Regions from separate parts of the Arthrobacter antioxidans genome, predicted to be linked through region 2. Evidence: predicted binding sites of a transcription regulator. Region 2 holds the regulator's gene; the other holds the start of a gene.
What was found. Region 2 encodes HspR, which represses chaperone genes until heat shock. Its sites were predicted from a motif close to AAGTTGAGTCNNNNNGACTCAACTT; they were not measured.

Region 1 (7,859 bases), 550 kb from region 2:
CTCGTAGCCGAACCGGAAGTCACGGACGGCGAAGTATGTGTCCGCCGCGGCGGTGTTGGCGAGGACGAGCGCCAGGACCGTGGCGAGGAGGAGGAGCCCTCCGCCGACGGTCTCCTTGCGCAGGATGCCGGAGATGCGCAGGTGTTCGGGGTAGCTGCTGCGGCCGAAGACCGTTGCGCCGTGGGGCGTTCCGGGCGGACCGGACGGTGCGTGATGGGAGGTCATGAGTTCCTAGGATCGGGCTCGCTCGTATGAGCGCCGACCAGACTTCCCGGCTCACCAAGATGACCAGCGTAGCGCGAGGCGGGCACGGACCGTGAAAAAGGACGCCGCATCATGGGCCTTGCGCCGGCCGCTCAGACGAGGGAGCTGAAGTGCTCGGCCTTGTCCGTCGGCCCTGCCACGATGATCTCGTCGTCGTCGTACAGCGTGGTCGCGGCCGTCGTGTAGTCCCAGGTGCCTCCGCGCCGCTTCACGGCGACCACCGTCACGCCGTGCCGGGCGCGGATCCCCGTGGTGCCGAGCTCGCGGTCCCAGTACTCCCGCGGCGGCCGGGTCTTCACCATGGCGAAGTTGTCCTCGAACTCCACGTAGTCGAGCATGGTGCCTCGGACGAGGTGTGCGACGCGCCGGCCCATGTCCTGCTCGGGACGGATCACCCGCTCCACCCCGAGCTGCGACAGGATCTGTGCGTGGGGCTCGCTGACGGCCTTCGCCCAGATGGTCGGCCGCTCGAAGCGCAGGAGGATCGACGTCGTCAGGATGCTCGCCTCGAGGTCGCTGCCGATCCCCACCACCACCCGGTCGAAGTCGGGTAGGGACAGCTGGCGCAGGGCCTCCTCCTTCGTGGTATCGGCGCGCACCACGTGCGTGAGCCGGCCGTTGTAGGACTGGACGACGTCCTCGTCGTCGTCGATCCCGAGCACCTCGGTCCCGGCGTCCTCGAGTTCGAGGGCCAGGGCACCGCCGAACCGGCCGAGGCCGATGACGGCGACGGAATCCACGGCTGCGATCGCATCGGCGGGCCTGGAGGAGAACATGCGTTGCCTAGCCAATGAGGGGCCTTTCCTTCGGGTATTCGTAGTAGAGGGGTTTGGAGCGGAGGGCCAGCGCCGTGGCGAGGGTGACCGGGCCCAGGCGTCCGGCGAACATCACGAGGATCAGGACCACCTGGCCCGCGGGCGGGATGCCGGCCGTGATGCCCGTGGAGAGGCCGACCGTCGCGAAGGCGGAGACGACCTCGAAGAGGATCCGGTCGAGGCCGAAGTCGGTGGTGAGCATGAGGAACATCGTCGCGGTGGTGACGAGGCCGACGGCGAGCAGGACGATCGAGATGGCCTGCCGGTGGACGGAGCGGGGCAGACGCTTGCCGAAGACGTTGACGGCGGTGCCGCCCCTGATCTCGGTGTAGAGGATGAAGAACAGCACGCCGAACGTGGTGATCTTCAGGCCGCCGGCCGTTCCGGCGGGACCACCGCCGATGAACATCAGCACGTCCATGACCAGGAGGGTGACCGGATCCAGCTGCGCGAAGTCGACGCTGTTGAAGCCGGCCGTCCGGGTCATCGTGGACTGGAAGAATCCGGCGAGGATCCTCTCCTGCGGCCGTAGGGCACCGAGGGTCGCCGGGTTGGACCACTCGACGAGGGTGATGAAGACCGTACCCAGGACGAGCAGGATCACCGTGCCGCTCAGGACGAGCTTGGTGGTCATGTGCCACTTGCGGGGATACCGGAAGTGGCGTCGGAGTTCGAAGAGGACCGGGAAACCCAGTCCGCCGACGATGACGGCTGCGCAGATCGGCAGGCAGATCCACGGGTCGCCCGCGAACCCGATCAGGCTGTCGCTGAACAGCGCGAACCCGGCGTTGTTGAAGGCCGACACCGCGTGGAAGATCCCGAGCCACACCGCCTCACCGAGGTTGTGGCCGTAGTGCAGCCCGAAGCGCGCAGCGAGCAGCACCGCCGTCACGGTCTCGACGACCAGCGTGATCCGCAGGACACCCAGGAGGACGCTGCGGACATCGCCGAAGCCGACGCTCTTGGTCTCCGCCGCCGCCGAGATCCGCGAGCGGAGACCCATCCGGCGGGCCAGCAGGACGCCCAGGAGGGAGGCGAAAGCCATGATGCCGAAGCCCCCGACCTGGATCAGCCCCAGGATGATCACCTGGCCGGCTCCGGTCCAGTAGACCGGCGTGTCGACCACGATCAGGCCCGTGACGCAGACGGCGGAGGTGGCCGTGAAGAGCGCCTCGAGGAACGTGGCGCCGCCCTCTCCCACCTTCGAGCTCGGGAGCATCAGCAGCACCGTTCCGACGAGGATCGCCGCTCCGAATCCGAGCACGATCACCTGGGCCGGGTGGCGAGGACCGAGCCGCTCCAGCCGGACCGCGACGGCGTGCGCGGACCGGCGCAGGCCCGCTGCCGTGGAACGGCGGAGACCTGCTGCCGTGGAACGGCGGAACTCCCGGAGTGGTGCGGTGCGTGACATGACGGGGATGCCCTCGACCTCCGGGACGGTGCGAACGGCGCGGACCGTCCGCGCCAGACGCTCATTCAACCCGACGACCTGCCGCGGACACGGCGTCTTTATGCTTTCTTGATGCACCGGCGCGGGAGGAGCCTCGCCTGCCGCAGCAGGTCCGCCGGCTGGGCGTCAGCCCCGGACGAGGAGGTCCGGCAGCTCGGCGATCGTCGACACCTCGTGGTCCGGGCGCGTCATGACCATCGGGTACGGCGCCCCGGCGCGGTTGAGCCACACCGTACGGAGCCCCGCACGCGCGGCCCCGTCGATGTCCCACGGGTGGACCGCGACGAGCACCACGTCGTCCGCCTCCCGCTGTACCGCCCGGAGGGCGTAGGCATAGGACTCCTGGGCGGGCTTCCACCGCGGCGCGTCCTCGACGGACAGGACGGCGCCTACGGCGTCGCGGGCACCCGCCCGCTCGAGGAGGGCCTCCGCGGTCGCGGCGGCTCCGTTGGTGAGCGCTGCCAGCTCGAAGCCCCGACCGGTCAGGGCCCGGAAACCCTCGACGACGTCCGGGTGGACGGGCAGTTCCTGCAGGCTCGTCATCACGTGCGCGAGCGCGTCATCGATGTCCCGATTGAGCGCCTGCCCCGTGAGGACCGTGCGGAGGGCGTCCTCGGCGATCTCGCCGAAGGGCGCGTTCCGCCCGGCGGCCGTGAGGGCGAAGCCGTCCCGCAGCACCGAGGTGAACCACAGCGCGGCCAGCTGCGGAGGAGCTCCGAGCTCCTCGAAGTGCTGCGACATCCGCCCCAGGTCCGAGAGGGTCCCGTTGACGTCGAACAGCACGAGGGGCAGGGCCATTACTGGCGGTACCCCTCCACCTGGTTGACGGGACGGGCGTCGGCGTCGGCCGGGTCCTCTCCGGCGTCGGCCTTCGCGCGACGCTGGCGCAGCAGGTCCCAGCACTGGTCGAGATCCTCCTCGACGCGCTTGAGGCGGGCGGCGTGGTCCTGCTGCTCCGCCCCGGCGCCGGCATCCTGGGGCTGCTCCCGGAGATCGTGCTCCTCCTGGACGAGTGTCTGGATGCGCTGCAGGATGTCCTGGTTGTCCATGGTGCTGTCCCTTCGTGGGGTGGTGCCCGGCAGGCGCCTGGAACGCTCAGCAGGCTTTCCTTCAGGCTACTGAGGCAGCACAGCGATGACCAGCACGGTTCCCGGCAGGAGGCCGGACGCCGCCGTGCCCCGCGCTGCTGTACCGGGAGAATTTGGCGCGGCGCCCGGATGGCCTAAGCTATGGGAGAACCAATTGCCTGTGTAGCTCAGTCTGGTAGAGCATCCGCTTCACACGCGGAAGGCCCGGGGATCAAGGCCCCGCGCAGGCACGAGGATCTGCTGGAGACAGCACCACCGGGAAGGCCCGTACCGCTCCGTCGGTACGGGCCTTTTCTGTGTCCCGGGGATTTCGTCCTGGGCGAACATCACTCCTTAGCACTCGCCATGTTCGAGTGCTAATATTTTCCGTAGTTGAGCGGAGGGCGCTCAACTCTCGACGACCCAACCACCTGCCGGTGGCATCAGTAAAGGAGTTGTTTCCCGTGGCCATGAAATTCGACCCGTTCCGTGAACTGGACCGCGTGACCGGCGCCCTGTTGGAGGGCCGCCCCGGGCTGCGCCTCATGCCGATGGACCTCTACCGCGAGAAGGACCACTACGTCCTCTCCGCGGATCTTCCGGGCATCGACCCGGGATCCGTCGACATCGATGTCGACGGCCAGCTCCTCACCATCCGCGCCGAGCGCACGCTGCGCAGTGCCGAGGGTGTCAAGTGGCTGACCCGCGAGCGCGAGAGCGGTTCGTTCCTGCGCCAGCTCAACCTCGGCCAGGGCGTCGACACGGAAGGCATCGCCGCCCGCTACGAGAACGGCGTGCTCAGCGTGACGATCCCCGTCATCGAGCGTGCGCGGCCCCGCAAGATCGAGGTGATCAGCGGAGAATCCGCCGAGCCGGTGCAGTCGTCCGCTTCCGGTGCGGCCCCCCAGGGCGCCGTCGACGCATAGGACCACCCACCCGGGTACCCCCGGACACTTGTCCGGGGGTACCCGGCGTCGATCCCCGGGTTCCCCTTGCATGCAGCGCGGCCGGGTGCGAAGGATGGGGGCATGGACTTCACACCGAGCAAAGCAATCGTCACCGGTTCCGATTCCGGCATCGGCCGCGCAACGGCCCTCGCCCTCGCCGCGGCGGGCTGCGACGTCGGCGTCACCTGGCACTCCGACCGGGAGGGAGCCGAGGAAACCGCGCGGCTCGTCCGGGAGAAGGGCGTGCGGGCGGCGGTCGCGCAGCTCGACACCACGGATGCACCCGCGTGCGGCGACGTCGTGGACCGGCTCGCCCACGAGCTCGGCGGCCTCGACGTCTTCGTCAACAATGCCGGCGTCAACGGCGGCACCATGTTCATGGAGACGGACTGGGACACGTGGCGCGGCACCATGGGGGCGAACCTCGACGGCGCGTTCGTCTGCCTCCAGCGTGCGGCACGGCACATGATCGACGGCGGCCGGGGCGGACGCATCATCGCCGTCACCAGCGTGCACCAGGAACAGCCCCGCGTGGGCTCGGCGGCATACGACGCCTCCAAGCACGGCCTCGGCGGCCTCATCCGGACCATCGCCCTCGAACTGGCGGACCGGGGTATCACCGCCAACGCCGTGCTGCCCGGCGAGATCAACACGCCCATGAACAACTCCGAGGAGCAGGACCCACGCACCATGGACCGTCCGGGCATCCCCCTCGGCCGCCCCGGTGCGCCCGAGGAGATCGCCGACGTCGTGGCCTTCCTCGCCTCCGGTGCCTCCAGCTACGTGAACGGGGCCTCGTTCGTGGTCGACGGCGGCATGCTCCTCATGGGACCCCAGGCGGGATCGCACCTGACGAGCGGGGACTGGCGGACCCTGTGACCATCTGCGGAACCAGAACGGCATCAACCTTCAGCGGGCATTCACACGCCGTTCAGGAAGCGTGGCTAGCGTGGGAGTCCCGGAACCTCCCGAAAGGCCCACCATGAACGCTCTCCCCCCAGCCCCCGATGCCGAGGTCCAGGACTGGTCGGGCTTCAGGCGCGGCCAGCACGTCACCCTCCACCACACCACGGGGCCCCAGCTCCACGGCGTCCTGGACATGAGGACCGATGATGCCTCCGTGGTGTGGATCCTGCTGAACGACGGCGGCGGCCGTCGGCTCGTCCACCGGGGGGACGGCTACCGCCTGGGCCACGCCTGATCCGACCCGACCACTGACGCGCCGTCCACCTGCTGTCCACCTTGGGTTCACCGGAGGGCCACCTGTAACGTGGCCGGGGTGAGAATTCGTGCCACCCTGCCCCTGATGTTCGCCGTCACCCTCGGCCTGACCGCCTGTGGATCCGACTACCCGCTGGGGCCGGAGCAGGAAGCGGCGGCCAGGAGCGGCGACACGAGCCTCCTGGGCGCGGTCACGGCTTCCGGATCCTCCGCCCAGGGGCCGGCCATGGACGCGTGGCGCACGGGGTTCTCCACCCTGTACCCCCGCGCCCAGGTTCAGTACTCGCCCGATGGTTCCGGTGCGGGACGCGGTGCGCTGCTCGCCGGCGCCGTGGGCTTCGCCGGGTCGGACGCCTACCTGAGCGACGAGGAACTCGTCGAGTCCACCGAGGCGTGCGGACCGGACGGCGCCTTCAACATCCCGGCCTACGTCTCACCGATCAGCGTGGCGTTCAACCTGCCCGGGATCCGGGCACTGAACCTCGACGCCGCCACCGTGGCCCGGATCTTCCGCGGCGAGATCACCTCATGGGACGATCCCGCGATCGCCGCGCAGAACGACGTCGACCTCCCTGCGCTGCCCATCGCGACCGTGAGCCGCTCCGATGACTCGGGCACCACCGAGAACTTCACCGACTACCTCCACGCCGTGGTACCCGAGATCTGGACCGAGGAAGCCGATGGGACATGGCCGTCGGGCCTGGCCAACGAGAACGCCAAGGGCAACGCAGGCGTGGTCAGCACCGTGGCCTCCACCGTGGGCGCCGTGACGTACGCCGACGATTCCGCCGTCGGTGGTCCCCTCGGACGGGTGGCACTGAAGGTCGGCGGGGAGTACGTGGAGGTGAGCTCGGAGGCCGCGGCAGCCGCCGTCGATCTCGCGGGCCGTGTCCCCGGACGCAAGGACCACGACATCGCCCTGGACCTCGACCGGAGAACCAGCGAACCCGGGGTCTACCCGCTGGTCCTGGTGTCCTACCACGTGTACTGCTCGCAGTACGAGAACGAGGCGACCGCCGCCGTCGTGCGCGCGTTCGGCACCTACGCCGTCAGCGAGGAGGGCCAGACCGGAGCCGCGGGCGCGGCGAAGAGTTCACCCCTCTCACCGGAACTGTCACGGCAGGCCACCGACGCGATCGCGTCCATCGCGGTGGGGGACATCCCCTAGGACGTGCAGGAGGCGGACCCCCGAAGGGATCCGCCTCCCCCACACGGACCGGGTCAGCCGACGCGCGGGCCGCCCGACTCGGGATCGTCCGCCGAGGTGTCCGGCAGGACGCTGTTGGCCGGCTCCGCCTCGGACGTGACACCCGAGGACGGTGCCGCGACGTCACCGCGCCAGGCACCCGTCTCGCCGCCGCTCTTCTCGATGAACGCCTTGAAGCGCTTGAGGTCGCCCTTCACCTGGGAGGCATCGGCGTTGACGACGGCCCCGACCTTCTCGATGAACGTCTCCGGGTGCCAGTCGATCTGCACCATGAGCCGCGTGGTGTTCTCGTCCAGGCGGTGGAAGGTGACCACGCCGGCATGGGATTCGCCGTCGGTGCTCTTCCAGGCCACCCGCTCGTCGGGGTGCTGCTCGGTGATCTCGGCATCGAACTCGCGATGCACTCCCCCGATGCTCGTCACCCAGTGGGTGGAGGTGTCCGAGGTCTGCGTGATCGAATCCACGCCGCCCATGAACTGGGGGAAGCTCTCGAACTGCGTCCACTGGTTGTAGGCGGTGCTGACCGGTACTGATACGTCGATGGATTCCTGCACTGAAGCCAAAACGGTTCCTCCTTGGTCGGACTCCGGCGCCGCCCGCACACCGTCGCAGGGCATACGACACGACGAAACCGTAAGTCCCCTTAGCGTAGGCAGATCGGCTGGAATTGACCAACGCGCAGGGCTAGGGTGAAAGGAGTCCCTCCGGCGGGAATCAGCGCCTCCGGCGCCCGGCCGGGAGGAGAAAATCTCTCTAGCACTGGAGGATCCATGAAGGCATCACCCACCCTCACAGACAACATGCAGGCCGTCCTCGTCGACCTCATCGAACTGCACCTGCAGGGCAAGCAGGCCCACTGGAACGTCGTCGGCAAGAACTTCCGTGACC
Region 2 (7,859 bases):
CGTGGCCTGGACGAACCGGGCGTTGTCCGCGACCTCCCCGAAGTTCCAGCCCTCGCCGTACAGGTAGATGGACCTGCCGTCCACGCCGTCGCGCTTGAGCGTCAGCTTGTCGAGGGCCGCGCGGACGTCGAGGATGTTCTGCTTCGAGTGGTGCCCCATGAGGTCGAACCGGAACCCGTCGAGCTTGTAGGTGCGTGCGAGCGTCACGATCGAGTCGACCATCAGCTTGCCCATCATGGTGTGCTCGGTCGCCGTGTTCGGGCAGCACGTCGAGGTCTCGACGGCGCCCGACTCGGGGTTCAGGCGGTGGTAGTAGCCGGGTACGATCCGGTCGAGGTTGTTGTCCGAGGCCTGACCGGCGCCCGCGGTGTGGTTGTAGACGATGTCCTGGATGACGCGCAGTCCCGACTCGTTGAGCGAGGCGACCATGCCGCGGAACTCGCGGATGCGCGTGGCGTCCTCGGGGTTCGTGGAGTAGGAACCCTCCGGCGTCGTGTAGTGCAGGGGGTCGTACCCCCAGTTGAAGCCGTCCCGGGAGGCGACGTCGGTGACGCACTGCTGCTGTTCGGTGCTGTCGGGCGCGAACGCCTCGAGGTCGCAGGCGGGTTCGGCCTGCTGTGCGCGGTCCTCCTCGATGGTGCCGATGTCGTTCACGGGCAGGAGGTGGATGGCGTTGAGCCCGTTGTCCGCCAGCTCCGAGAGCCGCTGCATGCCGGCGCTGTCCGGCCTGCTGAACGCGGCGTAGGTGCCGCGTTCGGCCTCGGGCACGGTGGTGTCGGTGATCGAGAAGTCGCGCACGTGGAGTTCGTAGACGGACAGCTCCTCGGGGCGATCGAGGGCCGGTTTCGGCAGGCGCGCCCACGACGACGGCATGAGCGACGGGTCCGTGAGGTCCACGAACAGGGACCGCTCCGAGTTCGTGGACAGCCCGACGCTGTAGGGGTCGGTCACGAGGTTGTGTTCCACGGCGCCGGTCTCGGGGACGAAGACCTCGACGTCGTAGAGGTAGTACGCGCCGTCCCAGTCCTTCTCGCCGTCGACGCTCCAGACGCCGTCCTTGCCCGCGCGGAGCGGACGGGTGGCGATCGGGTCCCCACCCGAGCCGTCGCGGAAGACCTGCACGGAGACACTGCGGGCCGTCGGGGCCCAGAGATCCAGGTGGGGCTTCCTGCCCTTCCAGCTGAGGCCGAGCTGCTCGCGGGCGGCCCCTGCGTAGAGGTCGTCGAGCACGCCGGGCACCTGGACGCCCGTGGTGGCCAGGACCGTCCCGTCCGGCCCGACGGCGGCGAGGAGCAGCTGACCCTTGAGCAGGTCCCCGGCCTTCCGGGCGTCCTTCCTGCCGAGCGTCACCGTCGCGAGGTCGGCCAGATGGGGGTACCGCGCGGCGAGACGCGCGGGCAGGGCGTCCCTGCCGCGCTCGAGGTCGATGTAGCTGCCGCCCGTGACGTTCCCGTCGCCGGCGACGAGTCCGCCCTCCGGGGCGGAGTAGAGGCGGAAACGGGCATCGGCCGGCACCTCGGCACCCCAGGCGAGGGTGTCCGCGGTGAGCCAGTGCGCCGCCGTCGACCCGGTGGGTGCCTGGGGCGCGTCGCTCGAGACGACGTGGGTTCGGTGGTTGTAGGTGAAGGTCACGGGGCCGCCCGGAGCCTGCAGCGCCAGGTTCGCGCCACCGGCGGCGCCGTCGACGCCGTAGTTCTCACCCCAGGACCCATTCAGCGCCACCTTGTACTCGTAGGATCCGGCGGGGACGTCGAAGGTCGCCGACCAGGTGTCCGGCGCCCCGTCCACGGGGACGAGCCCCGTGGCTGCGCACTCCGGCTGCCAGTCGTCGGGGCAGCCGAGTTCTGCCTGGAGGGAACCCACGAGGGCCACCGTGCCCGGCGGGGTGGTGTGGTCGGCGAGCGCCGGCGCCGGCATGAGGGTCGCCAGGAGCGGCGCGGTCAGGACGACGGCGGCCAGCCGGGACCGGCGCCGAAGGGCCGGCCTCCCGCTGGTCCGGGGTGTGTCCGTGGTGTTCGGGGTCATGGTGGTCCTTCCCCGACCCTGCGTCACTGCAGGCCGGACTGAGGAGGGGTGAATACCCTGATCCTAGGGACGCGGCGCGGCGAGCAGAAGAGCTTTGCAAAAGTTTCACGCAATCTTTCGGGTCGAACGAAGGCCTGCGCTAGATTGGGGCCATGACTCCCGGCAAGCGTACCGAGCGGCCGCGCCTGGACGACGTCGCCCGCACCGCCGGCGTCAGCGTGCCCACCGTGTCGCGCGTCCTGAACGGCAAGGGTGGGGCGTCCCAGGAGACCCGGCAGGCCGTCCTCGCGGCGATGGACAGCCTGGGCTACGAGCGGCCCTCCCGCACGGCAGGGCGCTCCAAGGGACAGATCGGCGTCGTCGTGCCGGACCTCGTGAATCCGATCTTCCCGGCGTTCGCCGGCGCCATCGCGGCCCTGCTGGCACCCAACGACTACATCCCCGCCCTGTGCACCCTGCCCGGCGGGGGCATCACCGAGGACGAGTACGTCGCCCTCCTGCTGGACCAGGGCGTCAGCGGGATCATCTTCGTCTGCGCCGCGCACTCCGACGGCCGGGCGAACCTGGAACGCTACCGGCGCCTGCGCGGGCGGGTGCCGTTCGTCCTCGTCAACGGCGCCAGGCCCGAGATCGACGCACCGTCCGTCTCCAACGACGACGCCACGGCCATCCGCACGGCTGTCCGGCACGTCGTGGCGCAGGGCCATCAGCGTGTCGGCTTCGCGACCGGTCCCGACCGCTTCATCCCGAGCCGCCGCAAGCTGGAGGGCTTCCGCTCCGGGCTGGTCCAGTTCCTCGGCGAGGACGACGCCGGGCCGCACATCGCGACGAGCATGTTCACCATCGAGGGCGGGCAGAGCGCGGCGAACGAGCTCATCGACTCGGGACACACGGCGATCATCTGCGCTTCGGACGTCATGGCCCTCGGTGCCGTCCGCGCCGCGCAGACCCGGGGCCTCAGGGTGCCGGAGGACATCTCTGTGGTCGGCTTCGACGACTCCCCACTCATGGCCTTCACCGATCCGCCACTGACGACCCTGCGGCAGAACGTGGCGGCGATGGCGGAGGCTGCCGTCCACGCCCTGGTCACGGAGCTGGACGGGGATCGGGTCACGCGGAACGAGATCCTGTTCCAGTCGGACCTGGTGGTCCGCGGTTCCACCGGGGCGGGACCCGCGGTGCGGACAGGCCCCGGGGTGTCCGGAGGCTAGCTGCGCCTGGTCGGGCGCCTAGCTGCGCGACTGGTTGGCGGTCCGCGCCGACTCCGGGCGCCACACCATGAGCGCCTGGGTGCGGGCGCGGGGACGCTGCCCGCGGACGAGGGTGACGACGTCCCCCGCGAGACCCGCGGCGAACACCCGGCTCGACTCGGCCTGGACGCGACGGGCCGCCAGTTCGGAGGACAGCTCCGCGACGCGCGCCTGCAGGGCCGCGACCTGGTTCTCGAGGTCGAGGATCCGCCGGATGCCTTCCAGCGACACGCCTTCCTGCGACAGCCGCTGGACCTCGCGCAGGGTGCTGACGTCCTTCTGTGAGTAGCGCCGCGCCCGGCCCGGCGCACGGCTCGGCGTCACGAGCCCCAGCCGGTCGTACTGGCGGAGCGTCTGCGGGTGCATGTCGGCGAGCTCGGCGGCCACCGAGATGACATAGATGGGCAGGGTGTGGTCCATGACGGACCTCCTTCCGATGCCGATGTTCCCGGGTGCTGCTCGGATGTGCCGTTCGGACGTGCTGTTACAGGCGCGCCTTCGCGGCCAGGCCTGCCCGCGGATCCGCGTCCTTCGTGGCGGCGCGGAACGTCTCCACGGCGGCTTCCGCCTCCTTCGAGAGGTTCTGCGGAACGACGACGTCGACGATGACCAGCAGGTCGCCGGTCGTCTTCGACGTCTTCACCCCCCGGCCCTTGAGCCGGAGCGTCCTGCCCGACGGCGTGCCGGCTGGTACCCGCATGGTGACCATCTCGCCGGTGAGCGTCGGCACCTTGATCTCGGCACCGAGCGCCGCCTCGGGGAATGTGACGGGCACGTGGACGCGGATGTTGTCGCCGTCGCGCTTGAAGAGCGGATGCTCCTTCACGTTCACGCTGACCATGAGGTCGCCGGGGCCGGCCTGGCCCGGCTGCCCCTTGCCCTTGACCCGGACCTTCTGGCCGTCGCGGATGCCGGCCGGGATGCGGACGTCGATCTGCTCCCCGGAGGGTTCGCGCAGCCCGATCGTCGTGCCGTTGATGGCACCGCCGAAGGAGATGGACGTGCTCGCCGTACGGTCCGCGCCCTTCTGCGGGCGGGTGGACTGGAACCCGCCGGGAAATCCGCCGCCGCCGCCCATGCCCCCGCCACCGAACAGGTCGGCGAATTCGGGGGGCAGGTTGCCGTTCGAGAACCCGGTGCGCTGGCGGGTGCCCGCGCCCTGGCCGAAGAGGTTGCCGAAGACGTCCTCGAAGCCGGCGTTGCCGCCGGCGCCGCCGCCCGCTCCGCCTGCGGAGAAGCGCGCGCCGCCCCCCATCGCGCGGATGGCGTCGTACTGCTGGCGCTCCTCGGCGTCGGACAGGACGGAGTAGGCCTCCGAGACGTCCTTGAAGGTGCGCTCCGACGCCGCGGCCCCCTGGTTCTGGTCGGGGTGGTGCTTGCGCGCGAGCTTCCGGTACGCCTTCTTGATCTCGTCACCGGACGCATCTTTGGAGACACCCAGGATCTTGTAGAAATCCTTGTCGACCCAATCCTGACTAGCCAATTGGCGTCTCCTTCCGTTGTTCTTCCGAATAAAAAGGTGAGTAAGCGGCGCAAGCCGGGGCAGCCCTCGAGGAAGGCGGCTTCAATATCTCCCGGCGAGCTCTGCGAGCAGGGAGATTTCGTTGCCGCCGTTCGAGGGCTGCTCCGGCGTTCACGGTGCTGATTACTCGGGCACTGCCACGATCACCTGGGCGGCGCGCAGGACGCGCTCCCCCTTGCGGTAGCCCGCGCGGAGGATCTGGCTGACGCTGTCCGCCTGGACATCCGCGCTCGGCTGCTGCATGAGCGCCTCGTGGATGTTCGGGTCGAACGCGACACCCACCTCGTCGATCCGGGTCAGCTCGTACGTCTTCAGGACGTTCTCGAGCTTTCCCGCGATCGCCGCGAACGGGCCCTCCGCGAGATCGCCGTGCTGGCGTGCGGCGTCGATGTCGTCGAGGACGGGCATCAGCGAGTTGAGGACGCCGATGACCGCCTGGTCGCGGGCGACGTCCCGGTCGCGCTCGACGCGGCGCCGGTAGTTGACGTACTCCGCCTGCAGGCGGAGCAGATCGTTGCGGAGCTCCGCGACGACGTCCACTGCCGGGTTGCTCTCGCCCTCGGCACCTGCCTCGTTCAGGATCGCCTCGGCCTGGGCCAGGGCATCCCCTTCGGAAGGGTCGGCCGCGGGCGTGGCCTGTGCTCCGGCCGCGGATTCCTCCGCGGCCGGCTCGCCGGCGTCCTGCTGCTGCCCACGGACTTCGCCCGTGTCCGGGTCGATCTCCCGGTTGTCGGATGAGTTCACCGGCTCTGACTGGTGCTCTTCTTCATTTCCGTGGTGCGGCATGACTACTTCTTCTCGTTGGTGTCTTCGTCAACCACTTCGGCGTCGACGATGTCCTCGTCGGTGCCTGCGGAGGCTGGCTGGTCGTCGGCGGGCGCTGCGCCGGCCTGGCCGGCGTCCTGCTGGGCCGAGGCGTAGATCGCTTCGCCGAGCTTGGACTGCGAGGCCTGCAGCTTCTCGAACGCCGCCTTGACCTCGTCGTCGTTGTCCTGCGTCTCGAGGGCCTTCTTGAGGGCGTCCACGTCGGCCTGGACCTCGGTCCTGACCTCCTCCGGCAGCTTGTCCGCGTTGTCGGCGATGAGCTTGTCCACGGAGTAGGCGAGCTGCTCGGCGCCGTTGCGGACATCGGCGGCCTCGCGGCGCTTCTTGTCCTCGGCGGCGTGCTCCTCGGCCTCGCGCACCATGCGGTCGATGTCCTCCTTGGAGAGCGAGGAACCACCGGTGATGGTCATCGACTGCTCGGTCCCGGTGCCCTTGTCCTTGGCGGACACGTGCACGATGCCGTTGGCGTCGATGTCGAAGGTGACCTCGACCTGCGGGACGCCGCGCGGGGCCGGCGCGATGCCGGTCAGCTCGAACGTACCCAGCGGCTTGTTGTCGCGGGTGAACTCACGCTCGCCCTGGAACACCTGGATGGCCACCGACGGCTGGTTGTCGTCCGCCGTGGTGAAGGTTTCGCTGCGCTTGGTGGGGATGGCCGTGTTGCGCTCGATGAGCTTGGTCATCATGCCGCCCTTGGTCTCGATGCCCAGGGACAGCGGAGTGACGTCGATGAGGAGGACGTCCTTGCGCTCACCCTTCAGGACACCGGCCTGCAGTGCGGCACCGACGGCCACGACCTCGTCCGGGTTGACGCCCTTGTTGGGCTCCTTGCCACCGGCGAGCTCCTTGACGAGCTCTCCGACGGCGGGCATGCGGGTGGAGCCGCCGACGAGGACGATGTGGTCGATGTCGGCCACCTTGATGCCGGCTTCGGTGATGACGTCGTGGAACGGCTTCTTCGTGCGGTCCAGGAGGTCCTTGGTGAGGTCCTGGAACTTGGCGCGGGAGAGGTGCTCGTCGAGGTGGACGGGCCCGTCGGGCGTCACCGAGAGGTACTGCAGGGAGATGTTGGTGGACGTCGCCGAGGACAGCTCCTTCTTGGCCTGCTCGGCGGCTTCCTTCAGCCTCTGCAGGGCGATCTTGTCCTTGGAGAGGTCGGCGCCCTTGGCCTTGGCCTGCGAGAGCAGGTAGTCCACGACGCGCTGGTCCCAGTCGTCGCCGCCGAGGCGGTTGTCGCCGGCGGTCGAGCGGACCTGGATGGTGGAGAAGGCGTCCTCGTCCTTGCCGACCTCGAGCAGGGAGACGTCGAACGTTCCGCCGCCGAGGTCGAACACGAGGATCAGCTCGTCTTCCTTGCCCTTGTCGAGGCCGTAGGCGAGGGCCGCGGCGGTGGGCTCGTTGACGATGCGCAGCACCTTCAGGCCTGCGACCTCGCCGGCCTCCTTGGTGGCCTGGCGCTCGGCGTCGTTGAAGTACGCCGGCACGGTGATCACGGCGTCGGTGACCTTCTCGCCGAGGTAGCTCTCGGCGTCGGTCTTGAGCTTCTGGAGGATACGCGCCGAGATCTCCTGCGGCGTGTACTTCTTGTCGTCGACGGCGATGTTCCAGTCGGTGCCCATGTGGCGCTTGACCGACGCGATGGTGCGGTCGATGTTGTTGACGGCCTGGCGCTTGGCGATCTCGCCGACCAGGACCTCGCCGGACTTGGAGAATGCGACGATCGACGGCGTGGTGCGGGCGCCCTCGGCGTTCGCGATGACGGTGGGCTCGCCGCCTTCGAGAACCGAGACGACCGAGTTGGTGGTTCCGAGGTCAATACCTACTGCACGTGACATGCAAATTCCTTTCGACTGCCCGGGGTTTGCGAGGCGCTCATCCGCCGGGCGCGTAGATTGAGCGTTCTGCACTCAACTATACGGGCGCACCGGGTCAGGTCAAAACGAAGTTGAGTCCCACCGACTCAACTCCGGCTTCCTAGGCCGCCGGCACGGCGGTGATGAGCCCTTCCCGGAAGGCGTCGACGAAGAGCGCGTGGTCCTCGCGCACCGTCGCGGCGTAGGCCTCCCCGAACCCGACGATGTCCTCGACGAAGTCCTCGCGCGAGCGGTCCACGGCGGCCAGGATGGCGGTCTCCGTGCGGAACGGCACGAGGTCGTGGTCGCTGTCCTCGTCGGTCGAGCAGTGGATCTTCGCCGTCGCCTGTCCGAGCGCCTCGAGCACCGGCACCATCTGCTCGG

Region 1: a site for HspR is predicted at 3,987-4,011, ahead of MWM45_RS00415 (Hsp20/alpha crystallin family protein). Genes of this name have one in related genera too.

What each region holds. Positions count from the first base shown of each region.
Region 1 covers NZ_CP095501.1:82,075-89,933, reverse strand. Annotated here, with positions in the region: gene nhaA (Na+/H+ antiporter NhaA) at 1-225, opposite strand, end outside; gene MWM45_RS00440 (potassium channel family protein) at 357-1,040, opposite strand; gene MWM45_RS00435 (TrkH family potassium uptake protein) at 1,048-2,559, opposite strand; gene MWM45_RS00430 (haloacid dehalogenase type II) at 2,656-3,327, opposite strand; gene MWM45_RS00425 (DUF2630 family protein) at 3,327-3,578, opposite strand; tRNA gene MWM45_RS00420 (tRNA-Val) at 3,774-3,847, shown strand; gene MWM45_RS00415 (Hsp20/alpha crystallin family protein) at 4,067-4,522, shown strand; gene MWM45_RS00410 (SDR family oxidoreductase) at 4,625-5,422, shown strand; gene MWM45_RS00405 (hypothetical protein) at 5,526-5,744, shown strand; gene pstS (phosphate ABC transporter substrate-binding protein PstS) at 5,823-6,932, shown strand; gene MWM45_RS00395 (SRPBCC family protein) at 6,986-7,525, opposite strand; gene MWM45_RS00390 (Dps family protein) at 7,742-7,859, shown strand, end outside.
Region 2 covers NZ_CP095501.1:3,315,276-3,323,134, forward strand. Annotated here, with positions in the region: gene pulA (pullulanase-type alpha-1,6-glucosidase) at 1-2,025, opposite strand, end outside; gene MWM45_RS15280 (LacI family DNA-binding transcriptional regulator) at 2,178-3,236, shown strand; gene MWM45_RS15285 (heat shock protein transcriptional repressor HspR) at 3,255-3,695, opposite strand; gene MWM45_RS15290 (DnaJ C-terminal domain-containing protein) at 3,760-4,758, opposite strand; gene MWM45_RS15295 (nucleotide exchange factor GrpE) at 4,921-5,583, opposite strand; gene dnaK (molecular chaperone DnaK) at 5,586-7,457, opposite strand; gene MWM45_RS15305 (DUF2252 domain-containing protein) at 7,597-7,859, opposite strand, start outside.